DNA from 3 places in the Halomonas sp. AOP22-C1-8 genome. Region 3 is predicted to be linked to each of the others. Evidence: predicted binding sites of a transcription regulator. Region 3 holds the regulator's gene; each other region holds the start of a gene.
What was found. The regulator LexA, encoded in region 3, represses DNA repair genes until DNA is damaged. The targets are predictions, from matches to a motif close to TACTGTNTANNTANACAGTA.

Region 1: the regulator LexA is predicted to act here: its motif matches at 1,995-2,014, upstream of ACT3TY_RS13485 (LexA family protein).
Region 2: the regulator LexA is predicted to act here: its motif matches at 1,955-1,974, upstream of ACT3TY_RS11595 (PA0069 family radical SAM protein).

Annotation. Positions count from the first base shown of each region.
Region 1 covers NZ_JBQSYD010000025.1:16,178-20,380, forward strand. The annotation lists gene ACT3TY_RS13475 (sodium ion-translocating decarboxylase subunit beta) at 1-754, shown strand, start outside; gene ACT3TY_RS13480 (IMPACT family protein) at 828-1,460, opposite strand; gene ACT3TY_RS13485 (LexA family protein) at 1,461-1,886, opposite strand; gene ccmA (cytochrome c biogenesis heme-transporting ATPase CcmA) at 2,167-2,787, shown strand; gene ccmB (heme exporter protein CcmB) at 2,791-3,519, shown strand; gene ACT3TY_RS13500 (heme ABC transporter permease) at 3,534-4,203, shown strand, end outside.
Region 2 covers NZ_JBQSYD010000019.1:57,878-62,080, reverse strand. The annotation lists gene gadC (glutamate:gamma-aminobutyrate antiporter) at 1-696, shown strand, start outside; gene ACT3TY_RS11595 (PA0069 family radical SAM protein) at 849-1,934, opposite strand; gene ACT3TY_RS11590 (alkaline phosphatase) at 2,170-3,609, shown strand; gene ACT3TY_RS11585 (hypothetical protein) at 3,729-4,190, shown strand.
Region 3 covers NZ_JBQSYD010000030.1:12,750-16,952, forward strand. The annotation lists gene ACT3TY_RS14765 (ribonuclease J) at 1-299, opposite strand, end outside; gene purU (formyltetrahydrofolate deformylase) at 620-1,474, shown strand; gene lexA (transcriptional repressor LexA) at 1,582-2,259, opposite strand; gene ACT3TY_RS14780 (TetR/AcrR family transcriptional regulator) at 2,525-3,202, shown strand; gene ACT3TY_RS14785 (L,D-transpeptidase) at 3,180-3,707, shown strand; gene nagZ (beta-N-acetylhexosaminidase) at 3,785-4,203, shown strand, end outside.

The DNA of each region.
Region 1 (4,203 bases), on a different contig from region 3:
CTCCATGGGCATCATGGACTTCTCGCTGAACCAGGCGGCAGCGATCGGGATTATCGGCGGCGCCGATGGGCCAACGTCTATCTATGTGTCCAGCGTGCTTGCGCCAGAGCTATTGGGTGCTATCGCGGTGGCGGCCTACGCGTACATGGCGCTGGTGCCGTTAATCCAGCCACCTATTATGCGGCTGTTAACCACTGAAAAAGAGCGTCAGATAAAAATGACGCAGCTGCGCCCCGTCTCCAGGCTGGAAAAAGTGATCTTTCCTCTCATGCTGTTGATCCTGGTCGCGCTGTTTCTACCCGACGCAGCACCGCTTCTGGGGATGTTCTGCTTTGGTAATTTGATGCGCGAATGCGGCGTGGTAGAGCGGCTTTCGGATACCGCCCAGAACGCGCTGATCAACATCGTGACGATCGTTCTAGGGCTTTCTGTTGGCTCAAAGCTGATGGCGGAAAGCTTCTTGACGGTGGAAACCCTCGGGATTCTGGGGCTGGGTATTGTGGCCTTCGGAATTGGTACCGCCGCCGGCGTGTTAATGGCCAAGCTGATGAACCTAATGAGCCGTATGCCGATTAATCCGCTGATAGGTGCTGCCGGGGTATCCGCTGTGCCTATGGCGGCGCGTGTAGCTAATAAGGTCGGTCTGGAATCCAATCCGCATAACTTCTTGTTGATGCATGCGATGGGCCCAAACGTGGCAGGGGTAATTGGTTCTGCCGTGGCTGCCGGGGTAATGATTAAATATTTGGGATAAATAGACAGGATTGACGGGGAAGCAGAAGTGCCCCATGCACGGCTTACGGTTTACACCGTAAGCCGTTTTTGGTTCAGGGGGCGGGGGCGTTTACCGGGGTAACGTCCAGCGTGCACTTTAGGCGATTTTCCAAGGGGGAAAGGTCGAACGTATGGTCGCGGGGCCAGCCAATGGTGAGCTGAACACCTTCGCCATCGTAGTTGACGTGTTCAATGGGGATGGCCTTTTCGTCGCACCAGGCGCGGGCGATAGCCTCGCTGGCAAAGGTAAGGCGTAGCGTGTAGGCGTCTCGCTCAATCACTTCACGCGTCGGTAAGGTTTCCAACGCATGGCTGATGGCTTGAGCGTAAGCCCGTGCCAGCCCGCCGGTGCCTAGCTTGGTGCCGCCAAAGTAGCGCGTCACGACACCGCCGATTTCACCCATTTGGCGGCCTTGAAGTACCTGGTACATTGGCCGACCGGCCGTGCCGCCAGGCTCGCCATCATCGGAAAAACCAATCAGCGTTTGCTCCCCGGGCGGCCCAGCAATATAAGCCGTACAGTGATGGCTGGCATTGGGGTGAGCGGCTCTTGCCGCTTCAAGAAGTGCACTAAAAGCAGCTACATCCGGTGCATGGCATAGCCACGCCAGAAACTGGCTTTTTTCGACCTCTATCTCGGCGGTATGCCACTGCGAGGCAGCTAAATCAGGAACTTGATAACGCAATCAGTGCTCCATAAGGCCATAAGAATTGGCAACAAGGTCGTTGGCACTATCCTGCGCCACACCCATTACCATTCCTAACACTTGAATATCGCGATTGTGCAAAAAGAGATCCGGCGCTTGGGTATCGGCAGGCCATAAATGTACGCCAAAGCGACTGATCGAGAGCTGCTTCAACGCAACAGGTTGCTGATTGATGTGAGCGACGGCGGTTTCTTCGTGGGTATCGCATTGAAAACGCCGAATAATAATGACATCTCCATCAAACAAGTTGCAATCACGCATTCGGTTGCCACGTATTTTGAGGGCGTAGGTATTGTGGCGCGTTCTGCGTGGTGCTGTTTTAAAGGCGCGTGCCGATTGAATGCCTTTAGGTGCGCAGGACGCGCTGCTCAATACGGTAGAACCGGCGTGAGTTGGTGCTGACATCGATATATTCATAGGAAATTCTCCAATGCAGCGCCCTTTCCCTAGGCGTTTAGTAGTGGCAAGCCAGCAGGTTGTTGGCATGTCTTTTCATACAGTGTTTTAGTATACAGCTGTTTTTGCATACAGTGGTAGTGCTGTTTTTATCCAGCGCCTTTTGCTATTCAAAAAGCTGGTTCCGTCAGCACGCTTGGTGCATTCTCACGGCCGCTGCTATTGGCTGGAGATAACCTGGCTTTCCGTGTAGAGTTTTGGCTAACTATCAACCTGTTGGGAGACACCTTTGAGCCTGTGCCTGCAAGCACGACAACTAGCCTGCGAGCGTGATGGGCGCTGGCTATTTGAAGGGCTCGATCTCACGATTCGCAGCGGTGACATCGTTCGAATTGAAGGCCCCAATGGCAGCGGCAAGACCACGCTGTTAAAGCTGCTGGCAGGTCAACTGAGTGATTACCAAGGCGAGCTTTTCTGGAACGGCGCGCCACTTCGCAAGGTGCGTGAACATTATCTGGCCAACCTGCTGTATCTGGGGCATTCGCCAGGCATCAAGGCTGGGCTTTCACCGCTTGAAAACCTGGCCTGGTACCAGGCGCTAAGCGGCGAGCGGGGTAATGAATCGCAGCGCCTGAGCGCTTTGGAGCAAGTAGGGCTTGGCGGTTTTGAGGACGTATTGGCCGGCCAGCTTTCGGCGGGTCAGCAGCGCCGTGTGGCGTTGGCCCGGTTAACGCTGACGCGCCGTCCACTCTGGGTGCTTGACGAGCCGTTTTCCGCCATTGACCACCAAGGCGTAGCCGCGCTTGAAGCGCAGCTTTTAGCTCATGCTCAAGTCGGGGGGAGCATTCTGGTAACCACTCACCATGCGCTGGATGCTTCGCCCGCCGCTCGCTGTATTCAACTGGGATAGACAATGACGCAGGGGCAGAAGGCGACCACTACACTACTTGAAACGCCGGTGCCGGACGGGCTGTGGATCGCCTTTACCGCTACCCTGAAGCGTGATGTAACACTGATGTTCAGACGCCGCGGCGAGCTGTTCAATCCGTTGGTCTTCTTCGCGCTGGTGATAACGCTGTTCCCAATCGGCATTTCACCCGACCGCGCCGTGCTTGCGCTGATCGCGCCAGGTCTTTTGTGGGTAGCGGCGCTTCTGGCGGCGCTTTTGTCGCTGGATAGCCTGTTTCGCACCGATTATGACGACGGCAGCCTTGAGCAGATGCTGCTCGCGCCTCAGCCGCTAGCCGCGCTTAGCCTGGCCAAGGTACTTGCCCACTGGTTGTTGACCGGGCTGCCGCTGGCGCTGGTTGCGCCGCTTCTGGGTGTGACGCTGGCCCTGCCTCCGGGCAGCTATGTGGTGCTTGCGCTTTCGCTTTTGCTGGGCAGCGCCAGTTTGAGCCTGCTTGGCGCGATTGGTGCGGCGTTGACCGTCGGTATCGCGCGAGGCGGTGTACTGCTGTCGCTGCTTATACTGCCGCTGTATATACCGGTGCTTATTTTTGGGGTCGGGGCGGTGCAGGCTGCTGTCATCGGTGAAGGTGTCGCGGCGCACCTGGCCATGCTCGGGGCCCTGCTGGCCGCGTCGCTACTGTTGGCTCCCTGTGCGATTGCCGCCTCGCTACGCATCAGTATCAACGGTTGAGGACAGAACACGCCATGTGGACCTTTATTCATAAATGGGGCTCGCCCAAATCGTTTTATGCAATGAGTGCAAAGGTGCAGCCCTGGTGCTGGGCAGTCTCCCTGGTACTCATTGCGACCGGTACGGTATGGGGGTTAGCCTTTGCACCCACCGAGGTGAATCAGGGGCAGGGCGATAGCTTCAGGATCATTTATGTCCACGTGCCCGCCGCCTTTCTTGCCCAGTCGGTGTTTGTTTCGATGGCGGCAGCGGGCCTGGTCTTCATGGTATGGAAGATCAAGGTGGCGGATATGGCCGCGACAGTCATGGCGCCGTTTGGAGCGGTGATGACGTTTGTAGCGCTTTTTTCCGGGGCGGTGTGGGGTGTGCCCACCTGGGGCACCTGGTGGATGTGGGACGCCCGACTGACCTCCATGCTGATTCTGTTGTTCCTGTTTCTAGGGGTGATCGCCCTGCGCAGCGCTTTTGCCCGTCGTGAGGGGGGATCAAAAGCGGCTTCGGTATTGGCCATGGTTGGGGTCATCAATATTCCGATTATCAAGTACTCGGTGGACTGGTGGTTTACGCTCCACCAGTCGGCGACCTTTACATTGACGTCGCGGCCCCTCATGCCCACGGAAATGTGGCTGCCGTTACTGATCATGGTGCTGGGCTTCTACTGTTTTTTTATCGCTCTTACACTGA
Region 2 (4,203 bases), on a different contig from region 3:
TTTGGCAGCCATTTTGAATGGGCTATTCGGATTATTGCTGCGCTGCTATTGCTGGGCGTGCTGGCTGAAATAGCCGCATGGATTGTTGGACCATCACGCGGCATGTTGGTAACCGCGCAGCAGGGTATCCTGCCGGCGCGTTTTGCTAAAGTAAACAAGAACGGCGTGCCGGTGGCGTTGGTTATTTCTCAGCTAATCATTACAACGATCGCATTGATTATTCTGACGAATACGGGGGGAGGAAATAATATGTCCTTCCTGATTGCACTAGCGCTAACCGTCGTTATCTATCTGTGCAGCTACTTTATGCTATTCCTGGCTTACATTACCCTTGTTCGAAAACAGCCTGAAAATCAACGTACCTTCAATATCCCTGGCGGTAACAAAATAAAAATTACCGTTGCAGTAGTGGGGTTACTTACTTCTTTAGTTGCTTTTGTCGTCTCCTTCTTCCCTCCCACGGGGTTGCCAGGAAAAGAGTCTAACGAAGTGTATACCGGTTTGCTGATCGGCTGTTTCCTTGTAGTGCTATCGATTCCGTTTATTATTTATGGAGTGCATAATAAAAGCGCTGCGCCAAAAAACCTTAAACTACACCATATCAAGCCCCATACCGCGCCCGAAGGTCACTACTTTATTCATCCCAAAGCCCGCAGTACGCATCACATCACTGTTGATGGAGAAAAGCTGCATTGATGAACCATGGGAGGATGTTTAGAAAGGTCGTCATTAGATTTTAAGCAGAGCTATGACGAATAGCGAAAAACAGTAGTATTAATCACTTAGGCATTTGCTTGGCACTTTCAGTAAGCTGAGAGTATGTCAGGCAAATGCCTTTTTCATGGGCTTTAATAAAAAAGCTCGCCCTGAGCGTTGGGCGGGCGAAAGTCTCGGGTATTCAGCCCTTGCTCGGTACGAGATTGAAAGTTCCACTGGCGGCTGGCGCGATTAAAGCGTTGTGCAATCATATCGGCAAAAATACCTTCGCCGCGAAAGCGCTTACCGAACTGAGCGTCGTAGGCCTTGCCGCCCCGGCATTGGCGAATCAGGCTCATTACCTTGGCCGCACGCTCGGGGTAATGGGCATCCAACCAGGCTTCAAAAAGAGGAGCGACTTCATGGGGTAAGCGCAGCAGCATCCAGGACGCCGTTCGTGCGCCAGCACGGCTGGCGGCCTCAAGAATCCGCTCTATTTCATGATCCGTTAATCCGGGGATGACCGGAGAAACAAGCGTTCCGACGGGAATGCCAGCAGTATTCAGCTCACGGATAACTTTTAAACGCGCTTGAGGAGAGGCCGCACGAGGTTCCAGCGTGCGTTTCATATTGGCGTCTAGGCTGGTCAGGCTAATAAATACGCGCACCAGGCGGTGTTCGGCCATCTCAGCCAGCAGATCCATATCCCGTAACACTAACGTGCTTTTGGTCACAATAGTGACTGGATGGCGGCAAGCCAATAATAGCTCAAGCAACTGGCGCGTTAAGTGGCGCTTGGCTTCTAGTGGCTGGTAACAATCGGTATTACCAGAGAGATTGATTGGTCGGCAGACGTATCCAGGCTTGCAAAACTCCTCACTTAATTGCTCCACCAGGCCATTTTTGGCAATCAGCCTGGTTTCAAAATCAAGCCCCGGGGACAGATCCCAATAGGCATGAGAAGGGCGGGCATAGCAGTAAACACAGCCATGTTCGCAACCTCGGTAAGGGTTCAATGAGCGATCAAAAGGCAAGTCTGGCGACCGGTTCCAGGAAAGCGCACTCTTACTGGTTTCTTCGCGTACTTCAGTTGCCCGTGTGGGGGAAGTCTCTTCGCGCCACCATCCGTCGTCTTCTGCCACGCTATGGGTTGGGGCAAAGCGGTTGTGCGGGTCATAGGTTGCCCCGCGGCCTTTGTGCACGGGAGGCCGTATTGGTGATTTGCCGAGAGACGCCATACACCTGCCTCTTTCTATATTTGTGTATATATATACAGTATATGCGTTGTGACCAAGCGTGCAAGCGTTACTCAGGAGAAACCCGCAATGAACAGTTTTACGGATCGGCTACTGATTGCGATTCATGTTTATTAGAAATAATTGACTTACCTTCATTAGCAGTCATGAAAATGACATTTTTAGGCGCTACGATTTGTTGGATATCAAATTAGCTAAATTTATTTTAGGGATGAAAATGAAGAACTTTACGCGCAACGCACTCACGTTGGCACTGGCATCGGTCATGGCTACGCCGGTATTAGCGCAGGAAAATACAGCTAAGAACGTTATTTTGATGATCACCGACGGTACCGGTATCGAGACGTTCCGTGCGGCAAGTTACTTCCGTCACGGCGCGCTGGGCCATGAAGTTTATGATGAGTTTGACACACAGCTTTTCATGGCAACGCATCCGTTAAACACCTCTACCACACCCACCAAGAGTGACGACGGTACGGTTACGTTTGAACCAGCCGAGCTCTGGAACGACGAGGCGGTAGATACCGTTTACGAAGGTAGCCTGGGTAACTACAAGGGCTACTTTGCCGGTTACGACTACGCTCGGGCTGATTACACCGACAGCGCGGCAGCGGCAACGGCGCTGGCTTCAGGCCATAAGTCCTATAACAGCGCCATCAACTGGTCCAACGATGATGAGCCGCTTAAGCATATTGGCGAATACACTGTTGATAGCGGCCGCGCTCTGGGTGTTGTCTCATCGGTGCAGGTCTCCCACGCGACGCCTGCCGGTTTCATGGCCCATAACGTAAGCCGCAACGACTATAGAGCCATTGGCCGCGAAATTGTCGATTCTGGCCTTGCCACTGTCGCCATCGGTACCGGGCACCCCTATTACGATGCAGCCGGCGAGCATGTCGATAACCCCGGTGAGAGCGATTTCCGCTTTATCGGTGGCGAAGAGACCTACCAGCGCTTGGTAGGCGGCGAAACGGATTACGCCTTTATCGAAAGCAAGGACGATTTTGAAGCTCTGGCTGCTGGTGAGTTGGATCTTCCCAAGGACAAAGTACTGGGCCTGGTGCAGAACATTCAGACGCTGCAATACAGCCGCCCCGGCGTAACCGGCGGTAATCTACTGGATACGTCACCAAGCCTTGCCACACTGACGGGCGGCGCTTTGAACGTGCTCAATGCCAGTGAAAACGGCAACGAAAATGGCTTTTTCCTGATGGTTGAGGGTGGCGCTGTGGATTGGGCTGCTCACGCTAACAACCTGCCGCGTATTATCGAAGAGCAAATCGACTTCAACGAAGCTGTGGAAGCGGCCGTTGAGTGGGTAGAAAACAACAGTTCCTGGGACGATACCTTGATCATTGTAACGACTGATCACGGTAACGGTTTGCTTCAAGGTCCTGACTCTGATGTGAATGCCTATAGCCCGATCGTTAATCAGGGTGCTGGCGCGCTACCCTTGGTACGTTGGCATTCCGATACCCACACGCGTGAGCTGGTACCGTTGTATGCCCACGGCGCGGGCGCTGAGTTCTTCTTTGACATTGCTCAGGCAGAAGACGGTCTTTCCCGCTATGAAGTAGACGAAGACAGCCACTACTGGATCGACAACACCGACGTATTCCGCGCGGGCCTAAACGCTTTCGGTATCGAAGCTGAATAAATAGGCAAGTATAGCAAGTACAACAGAGCCGCCTTCGGGTGGCTCTGTTCCGTTGGTAACCACTGACTGATATCACTTCGCCAACGACCATCCACTCACTACCCCGAAAAGAGTCAGATATGAAGCTTCATAACACGCTTTCACTGCTGTTAATGACAACACTAGCCAGCACGTCAGCATTTGCACTTAATGCTGAGCGCGCGCCCACCGCCAGTGGTCACGCCTATGCTGAGCCTTATAAAGCCGTTCGCAAAGAGGGCGTTTTACATATTGAAGTACGTTTCGTGACGGACTACCCAGGTTACTCTGGTGAGATCATTTATGACGATATCCCGCTAGATCGAATTGACGGGAAGATCTACGCCGAGTTCGGCGACCAGTCGTTCTCGCTGCTGCGTGAAGATGGAGGTGTGGTCGCGCCAGACAGCTTGCGCCTGAGCTTTAACTACGAACCAGACAAGAACCCACGCGTAGGCACCTGGAAAGCCGATTTTGTCGCCCCCATGCACGACGTTAACGAAGTCATGCTGTTCATGCCTAATGTTGCGCCCATTGGTCCGATTGTCATTCGGGATCGTTAAACAACCGGTTCTA
Region 3 (4,203 bases):
TCGATGATCTTAATCGCGGCGCTACTTAGCTGGTGTTCAGCGAATTTCGCGCGTAAGAGGCCTGCCGCGAGAGGGGTGGCATAGATAGGGCAGTTCCACTTGGGCCATAACCAGGCAACCGCGCCAATGTGATCTTCATGTCCATGCGTTATAAATAACGCTTGGGGCGTTATGTTCAGTGCCTCGGCGGTGCCCAGGTTAGGTACCTGAAGGGGCGAGTTAGGCAAATCCTGGCGAATCATCATGCCGCAGTCGACCGCGATCCAGTGATCGTCGTATCCATACAGCGTTAGATTCATGCCGATTTCACCACACCCACCCAGCGGCAGTAGGCGCAGAGGTGGGCGGCGGCGAGGACGAAGTTGAACGCGTGGTGGATGCATCGGTTATGAAAAGCCTAAAAAGTAATGCCTTAACTATACGGGAAGGCAGGGGCGGCTAACAATGACCCCCGACATTAGATAACGGTGCTTCGTTAATAGGGTTCCGGTACACTAGGCAGCCGTTATTTACGGCGTCGCTATTTAGTCGCTGTTTGCGGCGCCGTTGCACTATGCCAATAGACGATGCCAATAGTGGTTTGTCATTTGTATTTCGTAGGTCGTCAAGAGTACTTCACATGTCTCATTATTACCGTTTAGTCGTTTCCTGCCCCGATCAGGTGGGTATTGTTGCCCGTGTGTCTGGATTTATTGCTCAACAAGGCGGCTCTATCACCGAGGCCAGTCAGCATTCTGACTTGCAAACGGGCCGCTTTTTTATGCGTTATGAGATATTGGCCGATTCGCTTGGCATGTCCGTTGAAACATTACGCAGCGCCTTTGAGCCAATTGCTCAAGAGTTTTCCATGCAGTGGGCGCTAATGGATACTCAAAAGCGTCGGCGCGTCATCCTCATGGTCTCCCGTGAGTCTCACTGCCTGGTGGATTTACTTTACCGTTGGCAGGCAGGTGAGCTGGATTGTGATATCGCCGGTGTGATTTCTAATCACGAAGATATGCGCTCAATCGCTGAGTGGTACGGTATTCCTTATCACCATGTGCCGGTGGACCCGAATAATAAGGAAGAGTCGTTTACTCAGGTGCAGGAGCTTATTGATAACGCGCGAGCGGACTGTATTGTATTGGCGCGCTATATGCAGATTCTGCCCCCGTCGTTGTGTGAGCGTTACGCTGGGCAGGTGATTAATATTCACCACAGCTTCTTGCCTTCATTTGCCGGTGCCAAGCCTTACCATCAGGCTTATGAACGCGGCGTAAAACTAATTGGCGCGACGTGCCACTACGTGACGGAGGAGTTGGATGCCGGGCCGATTATTGAGCAGGACATTCATCGTGTGAGCCATTGCCATACGCCAACTGACCTGGTTCGCTTTGGGCGCGATGTAGAAAAAGCCGTATTGGCGCGAGGCCTGCGCTGGCATCTGGAGGACCGCGTTTTGATCCACGGCAATAAGACCGTTGTCTTTAGCTAAGCGTTTTAAAAACTGTTTAAGCTGAACCAGTAACAAAACAAGGGGGTGGCCATGAAAATGGCCACCCCCTTGATGCTTTTAAAAACCGATTTTACGCAAACGGCTTATTAGCCTAACGCTTGGCCATTACCGCCACGGATGACGCCTACACCTACGCCTTCAATATCCAGGGATTGGGTTCGCAGGTCGATTTCAATCGGTGCAAAATCAGCGTTTTCCGCAATCAGCATGACCTGATGCCCTTGGCGTTGAAAGCGTTTTACGGTGACTTCATCTTCCAGCCGCGCAACGACGATTTGCCCATCACGTACACGATCAGTGCGGTGCACCGCCAGTAAATCGCCTTCCAGGATGCCCACATCCTTCATGGATAAACCGCGTACCCTCAGGAGGTAGTCGGCTTTAGGGGTGAAATATTCCGCGGGTAGCGGGCAGTAACGGTCAATATGCTCCGCTGCAAGGATCGGGTTGCCAGCGGCCACTTCACCAATAACCGGCAAGCCCATTGGCGGAAGCTCATTGCTGTTGGCTGCAACGGTGGCGGGTAATTCGCTAACGTCCTGAGCTTCCTGGTTGGGGAGGCGAATCCCCCGCGACGTATTGCGAATAATCCGGATAACGCCTTTACGCTCAAGAGCACGTAAATGCTCTTCAGCGGCATTGGGGGATTTAAAGCCCAAGGCCTTGGCAATTTCGGCGCGGGTGGGAGGGTAGCCGAATTCACCCATAGTTTTTACTATAAAATCAAAAACATGTTGCTGACGTGCTGTGAGTGGCCGCGACATACCAAACTCCATAAACAATAAAAGACAGTCGGTATCTGTCTGCTTGATCAGTATGTGTTTAAGTATACAGTATGTTGCTCTATCCAGTACATGGTTAAAAAAGCAGCTTGTTAAAACACTGTTTGTGAGCGGTAAGACGTTTGAATTAACGCTAATGCGCAGGGTAGCCAAATAAAAAAAACGGTGAATAAGGGTGATTGAGCCTGATTAAGATATGACTTACTATTCTGGCATGTTTTAAACACTCGTTTCTCCGGAGGCCATAATGGCACAATCTGACACGGTGTCACGCATTCTGGATACCGCTGAGGTGCTGTTTGCAGAGCGTGGCTTTGCTGAAACGTCACTGCGTAACATTACCAGTAAAGCACGGGTAAACCTGGCGGCTGTTAATTATCATTTTGGTTCCAAGAAAGCCCTTATCCAAGCCGTATTCTCACGCTATCTAGACCCGTTTACTCAGCGTTTTCATGGTGCGCTCGATGAGCTTGAAGCCCACTATGCCGATCGCGCCATCCCCCTGGAAGAGCTACTTGAAACAATGGCCACCACGGTGCTGGCAGTGCCTGCTGAACGGGATAGTTTGAAAGTCTTCATGCGCTTATTGGGATTAGCCTATAGCCAAGCGCAGGGGCATTTACGGCGCCATATTCAAGAGCAATATGGGGATGTGTTTACCCGCTTTACCGGGCTTGTGCGTAAGGCGACCCCTGATTTACCCGATGCCGAGCGTTTTTGGCGGCTGCACTTTATGTTGGGTACGGTCATTTTCACCTTGTCGGGGCTGGATGCGCTACGTGATATCGCCTCCAAGGATTATCAGGAGCAGGTGACTGTGCGTGATTTAGTGCGACGCTTGCGCCCTGTGGTCGTTGCCGCCATGAATGCTCCACTGCCGCAAGAGGTTGAAGGAGCGCAGCATGCGAACGCCCCTGTTAGCTGAGTTGCCACCTAAAAAAGACGGCTGGATCGAAATTGATACCGGCGCACAAATCCTGCGCTGGTGGCAGGGTCAAACACCAGACTTTGAGTGCGCTATCTCTACTGGACGCGCTGGCGTTGGCCAGCAAGAAGGAAGTGGCCAAACGCCGCATGGCTGGCACTATGTTCGCGCGGCAATTGGCCATGAACAGCCGGTCAATGCGGTATTTAGAGGCAGGCGTTTTACCGGTGAAATTTTCTCAAGTGACTTGGCCGACGCTCATCCGACACGTGACTGGATTTTGACGCGTATTTTATGGCTGTGTGGGTTAGAGCGAGGATTTAACCGTGCAGGCACGGTTGACTCTCAGCGCCGCTATATTTATGTACACGGAACGCCGCCCGATCAACCGATGGGCAAACCTGCTTCACATGGCTGTGTTCGTATGCGCAACGAGGACCTGCTTTATATCTTTGAGCGCGCCGTGCCTGGAACGCCTGTTTGGCTACATGGCAGCCATCTGTAATGGCCTTACGCAGAGGCTTTTTTGACTCTGTGCGTTGATCGTCTAAAATCATCGGCCCTTTTGTTGGATCCCTGCTAATGACTCAACCTATTGGCCCGGTCATGCTCGACCTGGAAGGGCCTGAATTATCCAATGCTGAAAAGCGCTTGCTGCTTGAACCTGCTGTCGGTGGCGTGATTTTGTTTGCCCGTAATGTGGAAGACGCCTACCAGGTGCGCAAGCTGTGTAGCGATATAAGGCGTATACGGGGCGATCTTTTATTGGCGGTTGACCAAGAGGGTGGCCGTGTACAGCGTATCAAAAAAGGGCTTACCCGCTTACCGGCCATGGCCCGGATTGGCGAGCGTTATGCTCAAGACCCTGAAGAAGGCCGCTCTCTCGCCATAGACGCAGGTTGGTTGCTTGGCATGGAAATGGCCGCCTGTGGGCTGGATTTAAGCTTTGCACCCGTGCTTGATGTGGATAGCGGAATTTCTAGCGTCATCGGCGACCGTAG